Regions from separate parts of the Pseudoalteromonas sp. QJM3NY_22 genome, predicted to be linked through region 1. Evidence: riboswitches for the same ligand, from Rfam matches in the RefSeq annotation. Region 1 holds a riboswitch; the other holds the start of a gene.
The links. A riboswitch is a leader RNA that binds a small molecule or an ion and turns the genes downstream of it on or off. The one in region 1 is predicted to bind lysine.
Positions count from the first base shown of each region.

Region 2: linked by a shared signal. The riboswitch ahead of lysC (lysine-sensitive aspartokinase 3) and the one ahead of dapA (4-hydroxy-tetrahydrodipicolinate synthase) in region 1 are both predicted to bind lysine.

Region 1 covers NZ_CM149655.1:4,103,170-4,114,073, forward strand. The annotation lists gene acnB (bifunctional aconitate hydratase 2/2-methylisocitrate dehydratase) at 1-2,077, opposite strand, end outside; partial or broken gene AC0VZ4_RS18970 (IS4 family transposase) at 2,355-3,679, opposite strand; gene AC0VZ4_RS18975 (OmpA family protein) at 3,809-4,864, opposite strand; gene AC0VZ4_RS18980 (protein adenylyltransferase SelO) at 5,263-6,672, opposite strand; gene AC0VZ4_RS18985 (DNA-3-methyladenine glycosylase I) at 6,681-7,379, opposite strand; lysine riboswitch at 7,572-7,772, shown strand; gene dapA (4-hydroxy-tetrahydrodipicolinate synthase) at 7,963-8,847, shown strand; gene AC0VZ4_RS18995 (2,3,4,5-tetrahydropyridine-2,6-dicarboxylate N-succinyltransferase) at 8,863-9,603, shown strand; gene AC0VZ4_RS19000 (PLP-dependent decarboxylase) at 9,603-10,808, shown strand; gene AC0VZ4_RS19005 (succinylglutamate desuccinylase/aspartoacylase family protein) at 10,814-10,904, shown strand, end outside.
Region 2 covers NZ_CM149655.1:2,707,934-2,718,837, forward strand. The annotation lists gene AC0VZ4_RS12270 (IS5 family transposase) at 1-500, shown strand, start outside; gene lysC (lysine-sensitive aspartokinase 3) at 556-1,947, opposite strand; lysine riboswitch at 2,023-2,195, opposite strand; gene nhaD (sodium:proton antiporter NhaD) at 2,297-3,544, opposite strand; gene AC0VZ4_RS12285 (hypothetical protein) at 3,767-5,038, shown strand; gene AC0VZ4_RS12290 (condensin complex protein MksE) at 5,042-5,590, shown strand; gene AC0VZ4_RS12295 (ATPase) at 5,587-8,364, shown strand; gene AC0VZ4_RS12300 (DUF4136 domain-containing protein) at 8,473-9,024, shown strand; gene AC0VZ4_RS12305 (IS982 family transposase) at 9,318-10,202, shown strand; gene AC0VZ4_RS12310 (peptide-methionine (S)-S-oxide reductase) at 10,309-10,797, opposite strand.

The sequences.
Region 1 (10,904 bases):
AGCGCGCATCATCTGGGTCATTTGGAGCACAAAGAACGGGTTCTTTAATCTCAGCTAAATCAATTTCAAGTACATGCTTGTACTCTGCATCAGCATCAGCTTCCATTAGTTCTGGGTTAGCTAACCAATCTTGCATTGCAGTAATACGACGCTCAATAGTACGTACATCGCCGTAACCTTCAGAGATCATCCATTTAAGCATAACAATGTTTGACTCTAGGTATTCTGCGATAGATTCTTTAGAAAGTTTAACCGCACAACCTGCTGCTGAACGCTCTGCAGATGCATCTGATAATTCAAATGCTTGCTCAACAGTAAGGTGTTCGACGCCTTCAATTTCTAGTACACGACCAGAGAATTCGTTAATTTTACCTTTTTTCTCAACTGTTAATAAACCCGCTTTGATACCGTAGTAAGGAATTGCATGTACAAGGTCACGTAAAGTGATACCTGGTTGCATTTCGCCTTTAAAACGAACCAAAATAGATTCTGGCATATCAAGTGGCATAACACCCGTTGCTGCTGCGAATGCAACTGCACCCGAACCTGCTGGGAATGAAATACCTAATGGGAAACGAGTATGTGAATCACCACCAGTACCTACAGTATCTGGTAGTAACATACGGTTTAACCATGAGTGAATTACACCATCACCTGGGCGAAGTGAAACACCGCCACGGTTCATGATGAAATCAGGAAGCGTATGGTGAGTGTTTACATCGATAGGTTTAGGATAAGCTGATGTATGACAGAAAGACTGCATGGTTAAATCTGCAGAAAAACCTAAACAAGCTAGATCTTTAAGTTCATCACGTGTCATAGGACCTGTTGTATCTTGCGAACCAACAGTTGTCATTTTAGGCTCACAGTATTGACCTGGGCGAATACCTGCAACGTTACATGCTTTACCAACCATTTTTTGCGCTAGTGTGAAGCCTTTGTCAGATACTTCTGTTGCTGTTGGTACTTTAAATACGTCAGTTGGAGCTAGACCAAGTGATGTACGTGCTTTATCAGTTAAACCACGACCGATAATTAGTGGAATACGACCACCAGCACGAACTTCATCTAAAATCACATCAGATTTAAGCTCAAAAGTAGAAATCACTTTATCAGTACCATGTTGCTTAACAACACCTTCGTACGGGTAAATGTCGATTTGCTCGCCCATGTTAAGCTCATCAACATTTAACTCGATTGGTAATGCGCCTGAATCTTCCATTGTATTGAAAAAGATTGGCGCAATTTTATTACCTAGACATACACCGCCAACACGCTTGTTTGGTACGAACGGGATATCATCGCCCATAAACCAAAGTACAGAGTTAGTTGCAGACTTACGAGAAGAACCAGTACCAACAACATCACCTACATATGCAAGTGGTAGGCCTTTAGTTTTTAATTCTTCAAGCTGAGAGATTGGACCTACTTCGCCTGGCTTGTCTGGTGTAATTCCATCACGTTCAATTTTTAGCATTGCTAAAGCATGTAGTGGGATATCTGGACGAGACCATGCATCTGGTGCAGGTGACAAGTCATCCGTATTTGTTTCGCCAGTTACTTTAAATACAGTAACTGAGATCTTTTCAGCAACAGCTGGTTTATTAGTAAACCATTGCGCATTTGCCCAAGACTCAATAATTTGCTTAGCGAATGTGTTACCCGCTTTTGCTTTTTCTTCAACATCGTAGAACGCATCAAACATAAGTAATGTATTTGAAAGGCCTTTAACTACGATTGGTGCAAGTGTTTCGTCATCAAGTAGGTCAATCATTGGTGCGATATTGTAACCGCCCAACATTGTACCTAATAATTCTGCCGCTTTTTCTTTAGAAACAAGTGGAGAATTAGTTTCACCTTTAGCTATAGCTGCTAAAAATCCCGCTTTAATATAAGCAGCATCGTCAACACCCGCTGGTATACGCTGAATAAACAAATCTAAAATGAATTCTTCTTCACCTGCAGGTGGAGTTTTGATTAATTCAATAAGATCAGCAGTTTGCTGAGCATCTAATGGCGCTGGTACGATACCTAACGCGGCACGTTCTTCTACGTGTTTACGATATTCTTGTAGCACAATATTGCCCTCTTGGTGACGTGAAAGTATCCGGTAGCGCTTCAAGCGCAAATAAGTTACCCAATACTTATAGTATTCTAACGCGTAATTATAAAGCTTTTATGGATAGATGAAAATCCATCCAGTTACGCAACTGATTATACCGATTATAAATACTATGAATAGTGGTTGTAGTAAAAACTATTCCCATGAATACTTGTTAAGTAATAATCATTACCATTAACCAATATTAATTTATTACAGACATAAAAAAACCCAGCGCTTGGCTTAATGCCAGTCAGTTAACAGCTGACTGGCGTTTTTTATTGGGGTATTTACTGGGTTTTGGTTTCACACATCTCGGATACGCCCGCTCCTGTTTTATCGGTAATATGTGATGTTCAACTTGAGCTTGTAATTGCTCTATTGATTTAGGTATCCGTCCTGCATTTTCTATAAACATTGTATGAATAAGGTTAATAATACTAATAGCACACGTCGTAAAACTCAGGTGTTTTGCATATATTCCAGACTTTTTCTGCGCCATTTTCACCATCTGATATCGGAGCAAGTTATAGCTCAACATTACGCCCCATAATTCTTGCGCTATCATCTCAGGTTTCTTGCTGCGTAGCGTGAAGTGACTATTCAGTAACGTTTGTTTCATTTCTCGATAACCAAGTTCAATTTCCCACCGTTCACTATAGAGGTCAACAATGTCAGCCTTAGGGAAACGCATTGGATCAGTCAGTGAAGTGAGTATATTCACCTCTTTCCCCTTAACCGTTTTTGTGACTAGCCTGACTTCAATGCTCTGTGGTAAATCGTCGAACTTTTTCTCGCTTGTGCTGTTGCTTTTAGCTTGATAAGTTTGTCTTGACGACCTAAAGAGCGAACAATTTCATATTGCGTGCCTTTTCTCATCGGTTGAAGCCAATGCCTATTTTCCCCAGCATGATGCCAACGATTGAGTAAGCCTAGAGAATAGAAGCCTCTATCAAATAACGTCAGTGAGTTATCGGGTGTTGCCTCGATTAAGTCTTCAGCCAACACCATTTCACTAGTACGACAACTATCAAAGGCGCTCCCCATTAATAAATGGCTAGTTAACTCCATCAAACACACCATGCGAACCTGAGGGAAAGCCGTGTCACCATGCTGATTTTTCCACACGGAGAATGCATGTTGATTTTCAGCAGTATCCGGTGTGCGCCAAATAACACCATCAACACCCAGTAGTGATAGCCCGCACCATGTGGGATGGTTCGCATCAGCATTCCACATTTGCTGACTTTTCTCAAAAACCTGTTTAACGGCATCAGCCCCAAGCCGCTGCCTAGCCTGTACAACCGCACTGGGTGCAACGAGTTCTTTTTTACCTGGTAAAGCGAGCCCTAATTTACTGACAATACTCCACAGTGGGTCTTCACGATAAAACGACATACAAATGACTGTCCAAACGGCTATCTCAACAGGAAGCCTTCTTTTCCTTATCGTCGCGACACCAGCGGTTTCAGCGCATTGTTTGATAAAGTCAGGACATAAAAAATCACTCAGTTGACCTAAGCCTTCTGAATTGGGTGCGTAGCTATTGGCAAGAGAAAGTGCGGTAGTGAGTTGCAAAATAAAAGGCTCCTGAATAAATTCAGAAGCCTTTATAAACTAACCAGAAGATCGGTCAATGGATCGTCAAATATTTCTTAACTGATCGGCATTAAGCGCTTGGCTGGGTTTCTATTACAAACTATTTAATTAACGTAAAACTTTAACGTTTTTGATAGTTTTGATATGCGCTTCTACACGACGGTTTTCTGCGTTTGCAGCTTTAGTGTTTGCATCATTTTTAAGACGCTCTTCACCTAAACCAACTGTAGTAATGCGATCTTGAGCAATACCATCAGCAACAAGTTGCTTAGCTACAGCATCAGCACGCTTTTTAGATAACCATTTATTGTAAGTTGCTTTACCTACAGCTGAAGTGTGACCTTCTAAAAGCACTGTTGTACCTGGGTACTCTTTTAAGAACTCAGATACTTTTTCGATATCATTTAAGTACTGAGTAGATACTGCTGATGTATTATTAGGGAAAGTCACTAATAAGCTTACAGTTACTTCTTTATCTTCATATAAAGTACAACCAGTGCCATCAACTGCGTCAGTCATTGGCGTGTTTGGACATCTATCGTCAGCATCTAAAATATTATCATTGTCGCTGTCTGAAGGAGCAACTGCAACTTCAACTACTTCTGGAGCTGGTTTTACTGGCTCAACTGGTGCTGAGTTTTGGCCAAATAAGTAGTTAATACCAATTTTAGCGCCTACATCTGTGTAACCACGGTCAAGACCTTGGTATACAGCTGTTTCAGCATTTACAAATAAACCATCTGTAATGAAATGTTGGTAACCAACACCTGCATTTAAGAATGTGTTGTCATCTACTACGTCCATTTCTTTAATACCGAAAAGACCGTAGAAAGGACCGCCATTTAAATGATAAAGAGCATCAATACCGTAACGCTCGCCATCAATACTGTTGCGGTTGCCAGCAACTTTATCAAAAGCATTAAAATCCATGTCTGCATATTCTAGGCGTGCGCTCCAGTAATCACTGAAACGGTAACCAGCTTCAACACCCCAACCAGTTGATTCATTTACATCAAGACCAGCTTGGGCACGCATGTTTTTCCAAGATGCGTCATAGTAGTCACCAAATGCGCCAATGTAGAAACCTTCTTCTTTATCTGCAGCAAATGTAGATACGCTAGTTGCAGCTAACGCAATTGCGATTGTAAGTGATTTTAATTTCATTGTTTTCTTCCCATTTTAACAATTAAAAATTGTAGCTAATCAATACTAGCTCAATCTGTTTTATACAGACTAACCGAACCTTTGTTAATCAATACTTAACGAATAATAAAGTTTATAAATTTTTTAATGATCTATAACGACATCCAACCACCCATTGTAGGTGAAATTAAAAATATTACCTACTCTGCAAATAATTTATAGTTGTGGTTTTTTTATAAATCGATAGCCTGCGATAAAAACAGGAACAATTCAGTTAAATGCACTTTTATACACAGTAAAACTTACTTATCCTTATAAAATGGATGATAACACTAGAATTTATTTTGCTCAATCAATGAACACTTCTAAAAATGAAAAATGAATATTTATAATCATAAACTTACATCTAAAATTAATAGTTAAGTACCGCAAAAAGTACGATACCCCTGATCACTTTTAGGAGGCGTCTGAAAATCGACAAGCTTATTCACTTCATTATAAGGATTGCTCAGTACTTTTAAAAAATCACTTAATAGCGCACTTGACCCCATTTCGCTGTAGTCAGTAATAATTGATTCAATGATGTGATTGCGTGGTATTACTCGAGGGTTCGCTTTTCGCATTACTGTATAACTATTTCCATCAACCCGGCTTTGCCATTTACATGCCCATTGCGCTAATGCTTCAGGAATAAGCGCTTCCTGTTTTAACGACTCAGTTAATGCATCAAAGGTATTGGTGTAATCGAGTTCATGAACTTTTAATAATGTTAACAATTCTGCAACTAATTTTGTATCGTTTTCATCAATACCGACTAAGCCCAACTTTTTTGCCCACATAACCGTAAATTCAGTATTAAACTGTTCAGCAAAGCTATTTATATGTGGCGTCATTAGCGAAACAGCTTGCTCATCATCGTCATGAATTAGTGGTATCAGACTTTCAGCTAAACGGGCACAGTTCCAGTTAGCCATATTCGGCTGGTTACCAAATGCATAGCGGCCTTGTTTATCAATAGAACTAAATACAGTATCAAAATCAAAACTGTTCATCATGGCACATGGGCCGTAATCAATGGTTTCTCCGCTTACTAGCGTATTATCTGTATTCATTACTCCGTGAATAAAACCAACACGCATCCAGCTCACAATTAGCTTAACTTGGTTTTTAATCACTGCGCCTAAAAAGGCTAAATAGCGCTGCGAACCTGTATCAGTTATTTCTGGGTAGTGTCGCTCTATAGCTAAATCGGCTAAATTTTTAAGCCCTTCAACATCGCCTTGCGTCGCTAAATATTGAAATGAACCAACACGAATATGGCTCGTTGCTACGCGAGTAACGATAGCCCCTGCTTGTGGCGGATTACGGTAAACCGTTTCGCCACTGCCAACAACCGCTAAGCAGCGTGTGGTTTTAACTCCCAGCGCATGCATTGCCTCGCTCATTACGTATTCACGAATAGCAGGACCAAGTGCACAACGCCCATCCCCTCCTCTTGAGTAAGGAGTAGCACCAGAGCCTTTTAATTGAATATCCCACAACTGGTTTTTATCATCATTAATAGCGCCCAGTAAATGCGCTCGCCCATCGCCTAAACGTGGTGAAAAATGTCCAAATTGGTGCCCAGAGTAACCAAGTGCTACTGCAGGAATTGCCTGTTTATCGTTGCCGCTAAAAGTGCTGGCACGCAAATCAGCCGCAACGTTAATATTAAACTCTTTTGCTAAGCTCTCGTTCCACAGCAATAACTGAGGAGAGGCGACACTTGCAGGGAAATCTTCAATCGCGAAGTTTTCCGCAATGTCTGTGTATCTTGGCACTAATTTCATGGTAATTCCTATTGTTGCTGACTTATACCAACACGGTTGTCACCTACGCCATAAGCAACAATTAAGCTCAACTCTTGCATACTTAAGCCACTTTGCTTTTGCATTTCATTAAAAAAGGCTTGGGCTGCATTCAGTGACTTTTTAGTTTGTAAGCCGCCGTCTATAATTTTATGCGCACGCAAATAATTCTCTACATCGCGTGATAATAAAAAAGTATCTTTACCAAGTGCTCGCAATGCATAAGGGCCAGTATTTCCGCCTAAACGCGAACCATGCTTTTTTAAATACGCCCATAAACCAATAATATCGTCTGTTGGCCAATTAGCGATAAACTGGCTAAAACTGCCATGCTCCCCTGCTATCTCGTGGATCATGTAAGCATTTTCGGTAATTGTTTTTACTTTTTTATAGTTACGAACAATACGCTCATCCGTAGCTTTTTGTTCCAGCATATCGGGTGGCATCATTAATAACTTATCAACGCTAAAATCCCAAAAAACCTCTCTAAAGCCCGGCCACTTATTATTAATGACTGACCAATAAAAACCGCTTTGAAATACTTTTCGAGTAAATTCTTCAAGCCAATCGTCGTCACTTAACGTGCTTAGTTGTTTTTTAGATAGCGGTTTTGCAAGTAATAACTTAAGCATTTTTTCAGAGCCTTTTCGCTCTACCGCTCGCTTATAAATATCGCTAAATTTTTCCATACTAATTAAATACCTCACTATTTATATTGCTAGTGTACGAGAAAAGCACCCAATACGTAACCACTCCCATTATGGATGAATGAATATGCATTTAGTCGCTTGACACCTAGACGGCTAAAATGCTTTAATCGCCGTAATTACCCTATTTAAATTGCACAGGTTTGTAAGTTTTTACTCTACAAACAGGTGCAAAGGGCTAGAAGAGGTGCGTTATTCAGGTAGCGTATGTTAGGAGCGCAAACTCCAGTGAGCATACGTGAGGGGAATTAACGCCGAGAAGTAATCACTTTTGCGAGGTGTTTATTTCGGGCGACTAGGTTGAACCCTAGCGACTGTCACCAATAGCTGCTTATAAAAAGCAGCTTATTAGTTTGGTGGAGAGCTTCTGGTCTTAAATATTAAGGCCGTGCGCCCTATTATTTTAAGCCCATTCGCTCTTCGAATTATTAGTTCGAACGACGTTAATGCGGCTCCTTCCATAAAGCTTTTTAACTCTTCGAATAATACCAATTGCATTAAATTAGTTATCGATAAAATGATCACGTTTTTAATAAAATTGGTACAAATTATAAGTTCGTGAGAGATGATCAACAACTTCAATTTAAACGACTACTCATTGTGGACCGCGCTCGTAACGCCATTTGATCAACACAGCGATGTTGACTACAACACGTTAACTAAACTGGTTAGGGATCAAGAAGCGGCGCATAATGGCATTTTGCTACTTGGCAGTACAGGCGAAGGTTTAGCGCTAACGCAAAAAGAGCAACAAGCCATTGTTGAACACGTATGCCAGCTAAAACCAGCAGTACCACTCATGGTAGCTGTTGGCGGTAGTAACTTAAAGCAACAAATTGAGTGGGTTAACTACTGTAATACATTGCCAATTCATAGCTTTTTACTTGGTTCACCGCTTTATGCAAAGCCCGGCGCTATAGGTCAAACTCATTGGTTTGAAAGCCTACTTAATGCAAGCGATCACCCGTGTATGCTTTATAACGTACCGGGACGAAGTGCTGTTAGCATCCCAGCGGCAACTATTCAAAACTTAAAAAACAATAAAAATTTATGGGCGTTAAAAGAAGCGAGCGGCAGTATTGCTCAGTTTGAAGCTTACCGCCAAGCGGCCCCTAATTTAGCTATTTTTAGTGGCGACGATGCGCTAATGCCTTATTTTGCACAAGCCGGTGCAAAAGGATTAGTGTCGGTAGCTGCAAACGCATGGCCTGAACAAACTCACGAGTTTGTTAAACGCAGCTTAAGTGGTCAACACCCTAATTTATTTGCCCAATGGTCAAGCGCTATTAATAGCCTATTTGCTGTCGCAAACCCTATTCCCGTAAAGGTACTGATGCATTTGCAAGGCCGCTTAAGCAGCCCGCAACTTCGTCCACCTTTAACACACCTTGAGTTAACTCAAACCGATTGCATCACAACTGCAAACAACACCATTTTATCTTGGCATTAAATACAGGTTTTTATAATGAGCTGGTTAGAACTATTAAATAATTTAGAATCGGGCGCTGTACGCGCAGCATCACAAAACGAAAGCGGCCAATGGCAAGCTAACATAGAAGTAAAAAAAGGTATTTTAGAAGCCTTTAAAAATGGCACTAATACTGAGTTTGCAGGTGGTTTTGTTGATAAAAATAACTTAGCTCCGCAAGAATTTAGTACTGAAGATGGCGTGCGAATGGTGCCGGGTGGCTCAAGTGTTCGCCGTGGTGCTTATGTGGCTAAAGGCACGATTATTATGCCACCAGCGTATGTAAACATTGGTGCATATATCGACGAAGGCACAATGGTAGATAGCCACGCATTAGTTGGCTCGTGTGCACAAGTAGGTAAAAACGTACATTTAAGTGCTGCAGTTCAGCTTGGTGGTGTACTTGAGCCAATTGGTGCAAGCCCAGTAGTGGTTGAAGACGACGCCTTTATTGGTGCGGGCTGCATTATTGTTGAAGGCGTAGTCATTAAAAAAGGCGCAGTACTTGCCCCTGGCGTGCGTTTATCAGCAACTATTCCAGTATACGATTGCGTAAACGAGCGCCAACTTGATAAAGGCGAGCCAATCCCAGAATATGCCATTGTAATACCGGGCTCTCGCCCTGCGTCAAACGAATGGGCGCGCGAACAAGGCCTAAGCATGTCGTGTGCGTTAATAGTTAAATACCGCGACGAGAAAAGCGATGCATCATTATTACTTGAAGAGGTTTTACGATAATGATCTTTTTGAGCACGCCTATCAAAACCGCTGTAAATACTATTACACAACAACTTGATACACCTTTTTTTGTTTACGACCTAGATCAACTAAACGCGCATCTTGCGCGTTTAGTTGCGCAAACCGATGTAAAACTGTGGTACGCGGTAAAAGCAAACCCACTGTCTAAAATTATTCAAAGCTTAGACAGTGCTGGCTTTAATTTTGACGTAGCAAGTAAAGGTGAGCTTGGGCAAGTACTCGCTCAAGGTATTAGCTCACAGCGCGTGCTCAACACAGGGCCTGCAAAAAGCCCTAAACAAATAAAACACTTTATTGAGCGCGGCGTGCGTATATTCGTAGCAGAAAGCCTCAATCAAGTACGTTGGTTAAACCAACAAGCACAACTACAAAACACACAGTTACAAGTATTACTGCGTGTACAATTACGCTGGCCTGAAGGTGAAAAAAACCCACTGGGCGGCGATAGCCTTACACCATTTGGTTTGGGCTGTGATGAGTGGCAAGCACTCAATGTAACCAACTACCCTGCACTTAAGTTTGACGGCCTGCATATTTTTCAGTGGGGCAACATGCTTAGCACGCAAAAACTAAGCGATTTGTGGTCACAAATGATTGCACCACTTAGTCAACTTGCCAGCGATTTAAATATTAGCCTTAAAATTCTCGATTTAGGCGGCGGCTTAGGTATTCCTTATACACAAAATGAAGCAACGCTTGATTGGGATGACTTAATTGCTGCGCTCGCTAAAATTAAAAATGATGCGGGTGTAGAAGAATTATGGATGGAACTTGGTCGCTATGCCGTGGGCGAATGCGGTCATTACGCAAACCCAGTAGTAGAGCGCAAACAAAACTATAATCAAGAACAAGTAATTTTAAGCGGCGGTATTAATCACTTATTACGCCCTGCTGTTACCAGTCAAGATTTTCCTGCTGCATTACTGCGTGAATCCAGTGCTAAAACTCAAGCGGTCACTTTATACGGCCCGCTTTGTACAGCGCTTGATTGCTTGGGTGAACATAACCTGCCAAGCGATTTAAATGAGCACGACTGGCTAGTGTTTAGCCAATGCGGTGCTTACGGCTTTACCGAAAGTATGCCGTATTTTTTATGCCATGAGCTAGCTGGCGAGTACACATTGCAAAACGGTACACTTACCTGCGTTCGCCAAGCCGAAAATGCCAGCCACTATTTAAGGTAATAAGCATGAGTAATACAACACACATCAGCCAAGAGAACATTGTAGTAGGGGAAGTTGCAAACGGCTTACCGCTTACAATTCCTGTGTATCGTTTAA
Region 2 (10,904 bases), 1.4 Mb from region 1:
GGATCTTTATTGATGGCAGTATTGTCAGGGCTCACCAGCATAGTTGCGGTGCAAGAACCGCTGACAATGAATCAATCGGTAAGAGTCGAGGTGGTAATTCGACTAAAATTCATCTTGCAGTAGATAGCGGAGGATTGCCTGTTTATTATGAATTATCCTGTGGAAATACGCATGATATCGTCCATGCAGAGTCACTTGTAGCCAATTGCCCAACGAGTAATGTTGTTGTCGCAGATAAAGGCTACGATAGTGAAAAACTAAGAGAGTTTATTCGTGACAATAGCGCTACACCCGTTATTCCACGCAAGGATAACAGTTTAGTGGGTAATGAAGATATTGACTGGTGCATGTACAAATATAGGCACTTAGTTGAGAATGCCTTTGGTCGGATCAAACAATATAGAGGGATAGCCACACGGTATGAAAAGCTTGAGCGGAATTATCATTCCATGCTCGCTTTAGCATTCACTATGATGTGGCTACCAATATGGGCTGATTAATATATATACTACAAAGATCAACAGCCCCTAGTTAATTTCCCTAAATAACCGTTATTTACGCAGCAAAATCATTTTCTAATAAACGGCTATGAATAGACTGTACTACGTTATCTGACTCAGTTTGCTCTACTAAAAAGCACAGGTTGTGCTTACTAGCACCGTGACAAATTAATCGAATGTTAAAGTCTTTTAGTACACTCATTAAGTTCATTTCGTGTTGGCGTAATTGAATCTCAGAGCCAATAAGTGCCACCAATGTTAGGTTGTTTTCTACCGAAACATGGCAAAACTCTGCAAGCTTATCTAGGCATTCTTGATCAAGCTCTGGGCGCGAGGCGTTTTGCGCGTTATCAAGCGTTATAGCTACACTGATTTCTGATGTGGTTACCAAATCTACCGATATATTGTATTCACTTAATAGTGTAAATACGCGTGCTAAAAAGCCGCTTGCTAGTAGCATTTCTGGGCTTTTAAGCGTAAGCAATATTTGGTTTTTACGTTGCGTCACTGCGCGTATACCTGGTTGCTGCGATTTTTCACGCTCAATCCACGTACCGCCACGCTCAGGCTCTCGGCTAGAACCTACAAACACGTTAATGTGGCTACGGCTTGCTGGTAAAATAGTCGCTGGGTGCAATACTTTTGCGCCAAAGGTTGCCATTTCAGCGGCTTCGTCAAAACTTAAGCGTGCAATAGGCGTCGCTTTTGCGCACAAACGCGGGTCAGTGCTAAAAATGCCCACTACGTCGGTCCAAATATGCACACTTTTAGCGTTAATTGCTTCAGCTAGTAATGCAGCGCTATAGTCAGAACCACCACGTCCTAGCGTTGTGGTTTGACCATATTCGTCACTACCAATAAATCCCTGAGTTACAATTACTTGAGCGTCTAATAACGGAATTAAATGCTCTTTAGCAGCTTGCGCTGTGGCTGCAACATTGGGCGTTGCTTTACCAAATTGGCTATCGGTTTTAAGCACCTTGCGCACATCAAAGCGATCGGCATTTAAACCTTGTAAACGAAGTACCTGTGCAAACAAATACGACGATAAACGCTCACCAAAGCTAAGTAGCTCGTCGTGTTGCTGATCGGTTGTTAGTGGCTCTTGAGCCAATGTTTGAAATGCTTTTAAGGTTTCGTTAAAACCAACCGCTAAATCGGCATCTAGCGATAATTCATCTAAAATAGTTTGTTGAATAGCAAGCACGCCATTTATGTGCTCTTGGCGCTCACTTGAGGTAATGCTTGATTTACACAGTGCAACTAAGTGATTAGTTACGCCGGCACTGGCGCTCACGGCAACAATACGTACGCTTTTATCTGCAACAATAATTTCGCTACAGCGACTCATCGCTTCAAAATTTGCAACACTGGTTCCGCCAAATTTGGCAACGATGTAATCTGACTTTGCGCCTGATACTGTTTGTGGCACTGATTGGGTAGTCATTTAGTCTCCTTTCGCGGTATCCAAACCGCAATAAAACAAGAAGAACTTGGCAAAGGAATGCTTGAAGATAAGTCCACTGCCAGAAGCTCTCCACCTATATTGGTGACAGTTTTGAGGATTCAGCCCCATAAACCGAAAAACAATGACGACGTACCATTATTTTCCTCGGCGAGTACTTCCCTCCTTAATGATCATCGGCTTTCGTCGCCTAACATTAAGTACCTAAGTATCGCACCTCTTCTGAATGCTTTATTAACCAGTGGCTAATAAAACAAAACCCCACTAAGTAGCGGGGCTTTGAAAGTTATCGTTTAGACGTCTAGCTGTCAAGCATTTAATAATTTATGAGTTAAATAAAACTGCCCATGTAATACGAGCCCGCATATCCTACGGTGTAGCAAATTAATAAATGCAGCGATAAACGCAAGTAGCTCATAAAGGTAAGCGCTTTAACTTTACTCATGGCAATAATGCCCGCAGCCGACCCAATAATAAGCATTGAACCGCCCACGCCTGTTGCATACGTAAACGACAACCAGTGTTGTTGGCTCATTACTATATCGGCTTTTAATAATGCAGCGGTAAGCGGTACGTTATCGACCCCTGCTGATAATATGCCCATTAAGTAGTTTGCGTATTCTGGTGCCATTACCGTGTATAGGTCGGTAAATTTACTCAACATACCAATTTCTTTAAGTGCGCCTACAAGTAAAAGTACACCTACAAAAAACAATAATGTGTCGTATTCTATATCGCGAACAAAATCGATTATGTCTTTGTTTATGTCTTTTTTGCGCATTAAAAATTGCGCCACTAAAAACATCACTGATAAGCCAAACAAGAAAGTTAATAAAGGCGGTACGCTGTAAATTACACTCAGCGTAAGTGTGCTCACTACAGTAGATAAAAATATAACAGCAATGGTTATGTCGGCTTTTTCAATCCGGGTTTTACCTGCACCAGCAAACTCAACACGCCCTTTCATACCTATAGACAGTAACGCGGCAAGCAGCATAACGCTTGCAAGTGCTGGCGCTATAAGTAGTAATAAATGAGCAATGGTTACTTTGCCATCTAAAAATATCATTAGTGTGGTTACGTCACCTGTTATTAGCGATACCCCACCTGAGTTAACCCCAAACACAATAAGCGTGGCGTATTTAATGAGTTTTTTAGGTTCAAGTTTTAACGACATAACAACCGCGAGCGATATAAGCGTCGCTGTTACGTTGTCTGAAATCGACGAAAACAAAAATGCAAATCCACCGACCAAAAACATGAGCTTTTTTTCGCTAATACTTTTTGGCATAACACGGTGCACAATATTTTCTATAAACCCCTTTGAATTTAAATACGCTACAAAGGTCATTGCAGCCATTAAAAATAGCCATAATGAGGCAATTTCTAAAATATTTTCGTTTAGGAGGTGTTGAATCGTATCGGGGCTTTGCCCGTGTAGAGGGTATATAAAAAGAAGAATCCAGCAAAGTGTACCAAAAAACAGCGTGGTTTTAGCTTTATTTACATGGATTATATCTTCTATAACGATCAGTAAAAATGCAATCGCTATCAGGGTTAGAATAATCGAGGAAACCATGGTAGTTAAACAACCTTTGATATAGTTTTAAAGAACACACAAATAACATTCCATTTCATGTGCCTATTTTCGGCGCGAATTTTAGCACTGCCTCTATGCAAAAACTATTATTAAATGGTCTTAAAAACGAATACTATATACAGACAAGGTTAATTAAAAATACGTAATAATGAGTCTTCTAAAAGAACTCAATAATAAAATACTAGGATGTTGTAACCCCTTATGATCCCAGCTAAAAAGCTGCTAAACACCATAACCGAACATTGGGGTGTATTAGCGCTATTATTTAAACGTTTTAAAATGGCTGACTTTAGCCTAAAAGACGTACAAAACGCGATTAAGCAAAAGCAGCCTACGTGGTCAAACGAACGCATTTATAAAGAAACAAATCGTTTGTTAAACCAAGATATTTTAATTCCACTGGCTAAATCCTCTCAGCTTGAAATAAATCGTGCTATTGCTGATTTTGCTACTTTTTTACTGCAAGAAGAGCATTTAGGTTTAGCGCAAGAAATTAGCGTATTAGTAGAGGACCTAGCTCGTTTAGGTAACCGCTTAGATAACGCTGGCGAAATAGAAGACTTTGACGATTTGCGCCGCTACAGCCGCATTATGGATGATCGGGTGCGTAAAATAATGAAGCTCTATACGCACAACGAAAACGCTATTTTAAACATTGTGGAACAAGCCAAATCAAATAATGCAGTGCAATCGCTGCAAAAGCGTTATAAAGCGGTAATAGAAGCCTTTGACGAATACATAGAGCCAATGCTTGAAATGGTTGATATTCGTGGTGAATTTCATGCGTGTTTTATCCTCATTGAAGAGCAAATAAGTAAGCAAATACTGCACATTGAGCGCTCAGGTAAAGCGTATAACGACAAACGTATGCTGGAGCAATTACGTACCCGTATACTCGAAATGCATTTAATGGGCCGAGAAAGCTTACGTAAAAGTGCCGATATGCTTATGCCGCTACGCGAAGAGTTACGTCGTAATAACTTAATTACTCGCCAAGCAGCCAAAGTACTTGGGCTGGTGCGCAAAAATGGCGTAGACAACATGCTAAGTGCTGTACAGCCACATTTTGTGAGCGACGCGCAGCGATATTCGTTTGGTCAGCAACGCCATATCGTGGCTTACATGGCAAGCTTGGTTGAATTTGAACACGAAGAATACCAATTGCCTGACCAGCAAGACGTGCCTGCATTTGTTACGCCTAATATTCCTGACTACAACGATGTCAAAACCAGCTTTGCTAAGCGCTTTAATAAAAAACGCAAAAAGCCGCAGCCCTTGCTGCAATTTTTAGACGAAAGCTACCCAGATCTCGATGCCGACGAAATGCTATTTTTGTATCAAAAATTAGTCAGCGACAGCGATATTAAAATAATTCAAAGCGATGAAAAAGCCCGCGTAAAAATTGCCGGTCAGCACTTTTCTTTATATCCATTTAATTCAGAGCCTCAGCCAGATTCAAAGGCAGGTAAATAAACCATGACACACATAAATTTAAACGAGCTAACCCATCTACAAGCCATTAATAAAAAATTAGTAGCGGGTTATCACATTTGTGAGCAAGACAACGTAATGTGGCAAGAGCTTGACCAACACATAGAAGACTACACCGCCCTATTTACCGCTTTAGGTAACGATTTAAAACACGACAGCCGTGGCTTTTATTATTTTGGTAGCGACGAAAGCACGCCAAATATGGGCAAAATATCTCGCGCTATCGCGCTCACCATTTACATTTTAATTGAGCACTACGCCAATACGGGTAAAGATCCAATGCGTGCATTGTTTGACGACGTAAACGATTTAGAGCTTATGCAAACGCTGGTGCAAATTAACAAACATTTGTTTGATCAGCTTGAGATATTTTCGGGATCTGATTTGCGCAAAGACGTTTACCTGCGCATGGTGCGCCTAGGTTTAGCCCGTGAAGTAGAAGGCGGCTTTATGCTACAAGCGCCAATTCACCGCTATATAGATGCATTAATGGAAGTAAACGAAGAAACCTATATTACAGAGGACGTGGAATGAAAAATCTATACGGACTAAGCAAACTCGCCCTACTTAACACCGCGGGCTATGCAAAATGTGTGATCCCGCTTGATAAAAGCAGCTCTATTTGCGCGCCTAATAACACAGGTAAAAGCTCGGTTATTAACGCCCTGCAGTTTCCGCTTATTAACGATTTACGCTTAACAGAATGGGACGGACACGATTTAGATGAAACCCGTAAGTTTTATTTTTCATCCGATCAGTCGTACATTTTACTAGAAGCTAACTTGCCTCATGGCTCGGTAGTAATAGGCGTTGCGGGACTTGGTAAAATTGCCGGTTACGCGCATCAGTACTTTTGTTATCAAGGAAAGCTTGATTTAGAGCAGTACACGCAAGGTAAAACTATTATTAAATTTACCAAGCTGTTCAACCATTTAAAATCGCTTAACTACAACCCTATTGAGCTTAAAGCACAAGAACTCAACGCGCTACTTACTGGCGGCGCAACCCCATTTGACGGCGACATTAACTTAAAAATGATCCCGCTTAATAATGTGCAAGACTCCTCTATTTATAAAGAAATATTTAGACGTATTCTTAACTTACATAAATTGGGCGCAAGCGACGTAAAACGCTTTATGTTACGCGTGTTTGAACGTCATATGTCGAACTCTAAAGTTGACTTTTATGAAGTATGGCGTCGCTCGTTTGATAAAGTAAATCGCTCAAAACGCGAATTAAAAGCCCTTGAGTCAATGCAAGAGCCAATAGCAGCGCTTGAATCAATGCTTGAAAACCAAACCGTGCTTAAAGGTAAATTAGCCGCATACGCACCTAAAATTGACCAAGCACTGATTGATTTTGATACCTATCAAGAATCGCAACTTAATGAGCTGGGTATAGCGCTTGAAGATATAGAGCACGAAAAACACGAGTTTGAGCAAAAGCAAAGCCTATACGTACAGCAATCGCGTGATATAGAGCGTAGACAAACTCAAATTGAGCAGTGGTTTTTAGATTACGATGCGCTTAAAAGCGAGTTTGAACTAGTAAATAAAGCCACGCTTAAAACCAGCCTGACTCAGTTAAAGCAAGATTACGAGTCGCTTTCGCACTCTATAACCAGCGCACAAGGGCAAAGCCTACACACGCTTGACTACCGCATTAGCGAAACACAAAAACAAATTAAGAGCTTAAAGCTGCAACTTAAAAATCTTGAGTTTAATTTGTTTACCCGCATGCGCGAAGACCTCTCTTTAAAAGAAGTAGAGGAAATATCGCGGATTTTAAATCCTGATATTCTCTCGTTTGCGACCACCACTAATGGCGATATAACCATTGATGACGAAGACGCCTTTGGTGAGTTTTTATCGCTATTAAGTGAAAACGTTAAAGGCGGCGTATTAACGCTACCAGGTGCGAGCATTAAGCTTAAAAAGCTCTCGCCTGTGCAAATGCAAAGCGGCGAAAACAAAGAGCAATTAACCGCTCAGTTAAATGCTCTTGAGCATTCACTTAAAGAGTTTAAACAACAGCGCGATGTTGCAGCAAACGTTGCCGACAAGCAAAAAGAGAAAGACGCGTTATACGATGAGCTTATGAGCGCAGAGAACGCGCTAAAACGCTTAGAGCAGTTTGATATAATGCAGCAGTCGGTTGAAGCGCAAGCCATGCTAAAAGAACAGTTATTAGCTGAGCGCGAACAAGTTGACGACTACCTGCAAGATATTCAAAAAAATAGTGGCTCAATTGCCGATCGTCGCTCGTTAATTAAATCTAAACAAGAGCAAATTAATCGCCAAACTGAGCGCCTGCGCCAAGTTAAAAGCGAGCGAATTGACCACACGCTTGATTTATACAGCGGTAAAGTAACCCCGTACATGATTGATATAACAGTTGACTTTGATAACTTAAGCGATCTTGTTCATCATTTTAATAAAGACTGCCAAGAGCTGCGTAATTTTGACATAAACGTACGCAACACTTATTTGCATGTATATAACGCGGGTATTACTAAATTCGACAACGAAAACGATGAGTTTACTAAATACCAAAAGCTAATAAGCGCCTTTCATAATATTGATAACGAACGCGACGCTGTTGAACGCCAAGCACGCGTTGCGCTTACCGAAGTGGCCGCAACTATTAAAGGCTTGCGAGAAGATTTAGACCGCCTTCGTCGCGAAATGAATAGCTTTAATAAAGGCATAAGCCAGCACCGTATTTCAAACCTGCAAGCGTTTAAAATTAACGTAATACCGCGCAAAATGCTGGTTGATAGTATAGATACTATTATCAGCACGTCGCATCAGTTTGAACAAGGCGACACACTTGATTTACTGAGCCAAGAACCGTACAGCGAAAGCGCAGTAAACGAAGCGAAAGATCACTTAATTAAACTCGCCTCAGATAAAGCGGGTTTAACACTTACCGATTTATTTGATATTCGATTTGAAGTGGTTAACCGCGCAGGTGAAACCGAACACTTTGAAAAAATAGATTCGGCGGGTTCAAACGGCACACGTATTACGATTAAGTTATTGTGTGGCATGTTGTTTATTCGTTACTTATTAAGCGATCAGGAACAAAACCTATACCGTATACCTATTTATATAGATGAAGCGGCCGACATTGACCCACAAAATCAAAAAGCAATTATAGAAACCGCACTAAGCTTTGGTTTTGTGCCTATATTTGCCTCAGTTAAGCCACAAATAAGTTGTGACTACATTGTGCCTATTCGTTCAGTAAAAGACGGTGCACAAAACTGGGTAGATGAAAAAGATTGGATTGAAGTTGAACACAATTAATTGGCCGTTAAGGCAAACCAACTAAACTAAAATATAGGACGTTTAAATAATACACATTTAAACTATGTGTGTTATTTTAAATTAATGCATTTTATTGGAGCAAACGTAATGAAAAATATACTTATTGTTGCAGCGCTAGCACTTCTTACAGCCTGTACACAAACCCCTGATTGGGATTACGATAAATCAGCCAACTTTAGTAATTTTAAAACATTTGCTTGGGTAGAAAACGCCAGCCTAACTAAAGACACAAATAACTACCAAATTAATGGCCTAATGGAAAAACGTGTTCGCACTGCCGTTAACGCAAAACTGAGCCAAACACTAGGTATGAGATTAGTTGATGCAGCAAATGCTGATGTACTTGTTAACTATCATGCATCGGTTGATAAAGAGCTTGAAGTAGATACATTTAATGTAAATTACCGCCCGCATTGGGGTTATTGGGGTACTGGTTTTCAACGCGACACAACCGCGCGTGAATACGAAGTGGGCACACTGATTATTGATATTGTGGATCGTGAATCAAACCAGCTTGTATGGCGCGGCGCGAAAGAAGGTCGATTAAAGAAAAATCAATCGCCAGAGCAACGTGAAGCATCAATTAATAAAACAGTGAGCGAAATTTTAAGTAACTTCCCGCCACAAAAACAGCAGTAAGTTAAAATTAGCTATAAGTAAGTTTTAAAAAAGCTCACAGTACGTGAGCTTTTTTGTGGATGTGTATTTTTGGGCTTACAGACTTAAGTAATTACGAGCTACGCTCGTCACGTCAGCAAGCTGCACGTCTACAAAAAAACACCGCGTCAAACTTTACCTGTAGGCGCTAAGCTTGCTTGCGCGAGAAGCGGTAGCTTCTAATTAACCTGAATCTCGTTTAAGAAATTGAACTAAATGCCTGTTCCGAGATCCGATCTTTCGACCAAAAACGATTGGATAAGCAAGGAACAGGCATGATTAAATTAGTTGAATTATTTTGCGATGTCGATGATTTTTGCAAAGTATTTATACCCCAATGGGAAAAACAATTACTCGAAGATGGCACCCAAAAACGTCAGCGTTCAGGACGTATGACGACCAGTGAAATTATGACTATTGTTATTAGTTTTCATATGTCACATCACCGAGATTTCAAAAATTACTACCTTGGCTATGTATCACTTATGTACAAAAGTGAATTTCCCAACTTGCTCAGTTACACACTATTTTTAGCCGTTATGCCAAGGGTAATTGTGCCGATGTGTGCCTATTTTACTTCACTTAAAGGTAAACCCACAGGCGTTGAATTCATTGACTCCACATGTATTAAAGTGTGCCATAATATTCGTATTCCAAGACACAAAACCTTTGATGGAATAGCCCAGCGTGGCAAAGGAACAATGGGATGGTTTTATGGCTTCAAGCTACATTTAATCGTTAATCACCATGGTGAAATTGTTGCTGCGAAAGTGACAACAGGAAATGTACATGATACTCAACCAGTGCGTGAGTTAGCGAGCTGCCTGACGGATAAATTATATGGTGACAAAGGGTATTTAAGTAAAGCTTTAGAAGCCGATTTACTCGATAAAGGGGTAAAGCTCATTACGACGGTTCGCAAAAATATGAAGGCAAAAGCGATGTCATTATGGGATAGAGCAATGCTTTCAAAACGCTTTATAATCGAAACAATTAATGACCAGCTCAAGAACATATCCTTCATTGAACATTCAAGACATCGGAGTATGAACGGCTTTATGTTGAATTTAGTCGCTGGATTGGTGGCTTATTGCTTGAAAGAAAAGAAGCCACACCTTAATTTAACTGACGTAGAGCTTAACGCATTAGTTATCGCTTAAGCAGAACTCAGGTTAATTACTTTATAGCGCTATATTCCATCTTAAATTACGAGCTGCGCTCGTTACGTCAGCAAGCTGCACGTCTACAAAAAACACCGCGTTAAATTTACGATTTATACTTATGCAGTAACTCAAGCGGTATATGGCAATAGTCATCAGGATGATTAGTTAAACGGTCTTGATGCTCAGGATCGCTTGGCACGTAGTTAGTTAGCAGCTCTACCCCTACCACAATTTTATCGGCATCACTGCGCTTATTTATATAATTGCTTGCTGCATCTAAATGGGTTTGGTTTTTGCTGTAAATAGCAGTGCGGTATTTAGGGCCTACGTCATCCCCTTGTTTATTAATGCTGTATGGGTCAATAATTTCAAAAAAGTAGTCAAATAACTCGTTTAAGCCAACCGCTTTTGGATCAGAAATGACCTTTACGCATTCGGCATAACCATCGTATTCGCCGTTAGTGGTTTTGCTTGTACCATTAGCGCGCCCTGCTTCAGTACTTATTACACCAGGTAAGTGCTTTAAAAACTCTTGTACGCCCCACAGGCAGCCACCAGCAAAGTAAATAGTATTATATTCTTTAGTATCCATTATAAATGTTACCTAATAAGTAATTATACCGATTGCATTAAAATAGTGTTCTATTATAGCGCCAAGAAAATAGCGCAATAACAAGGCGAAAATTATGACATATAGTT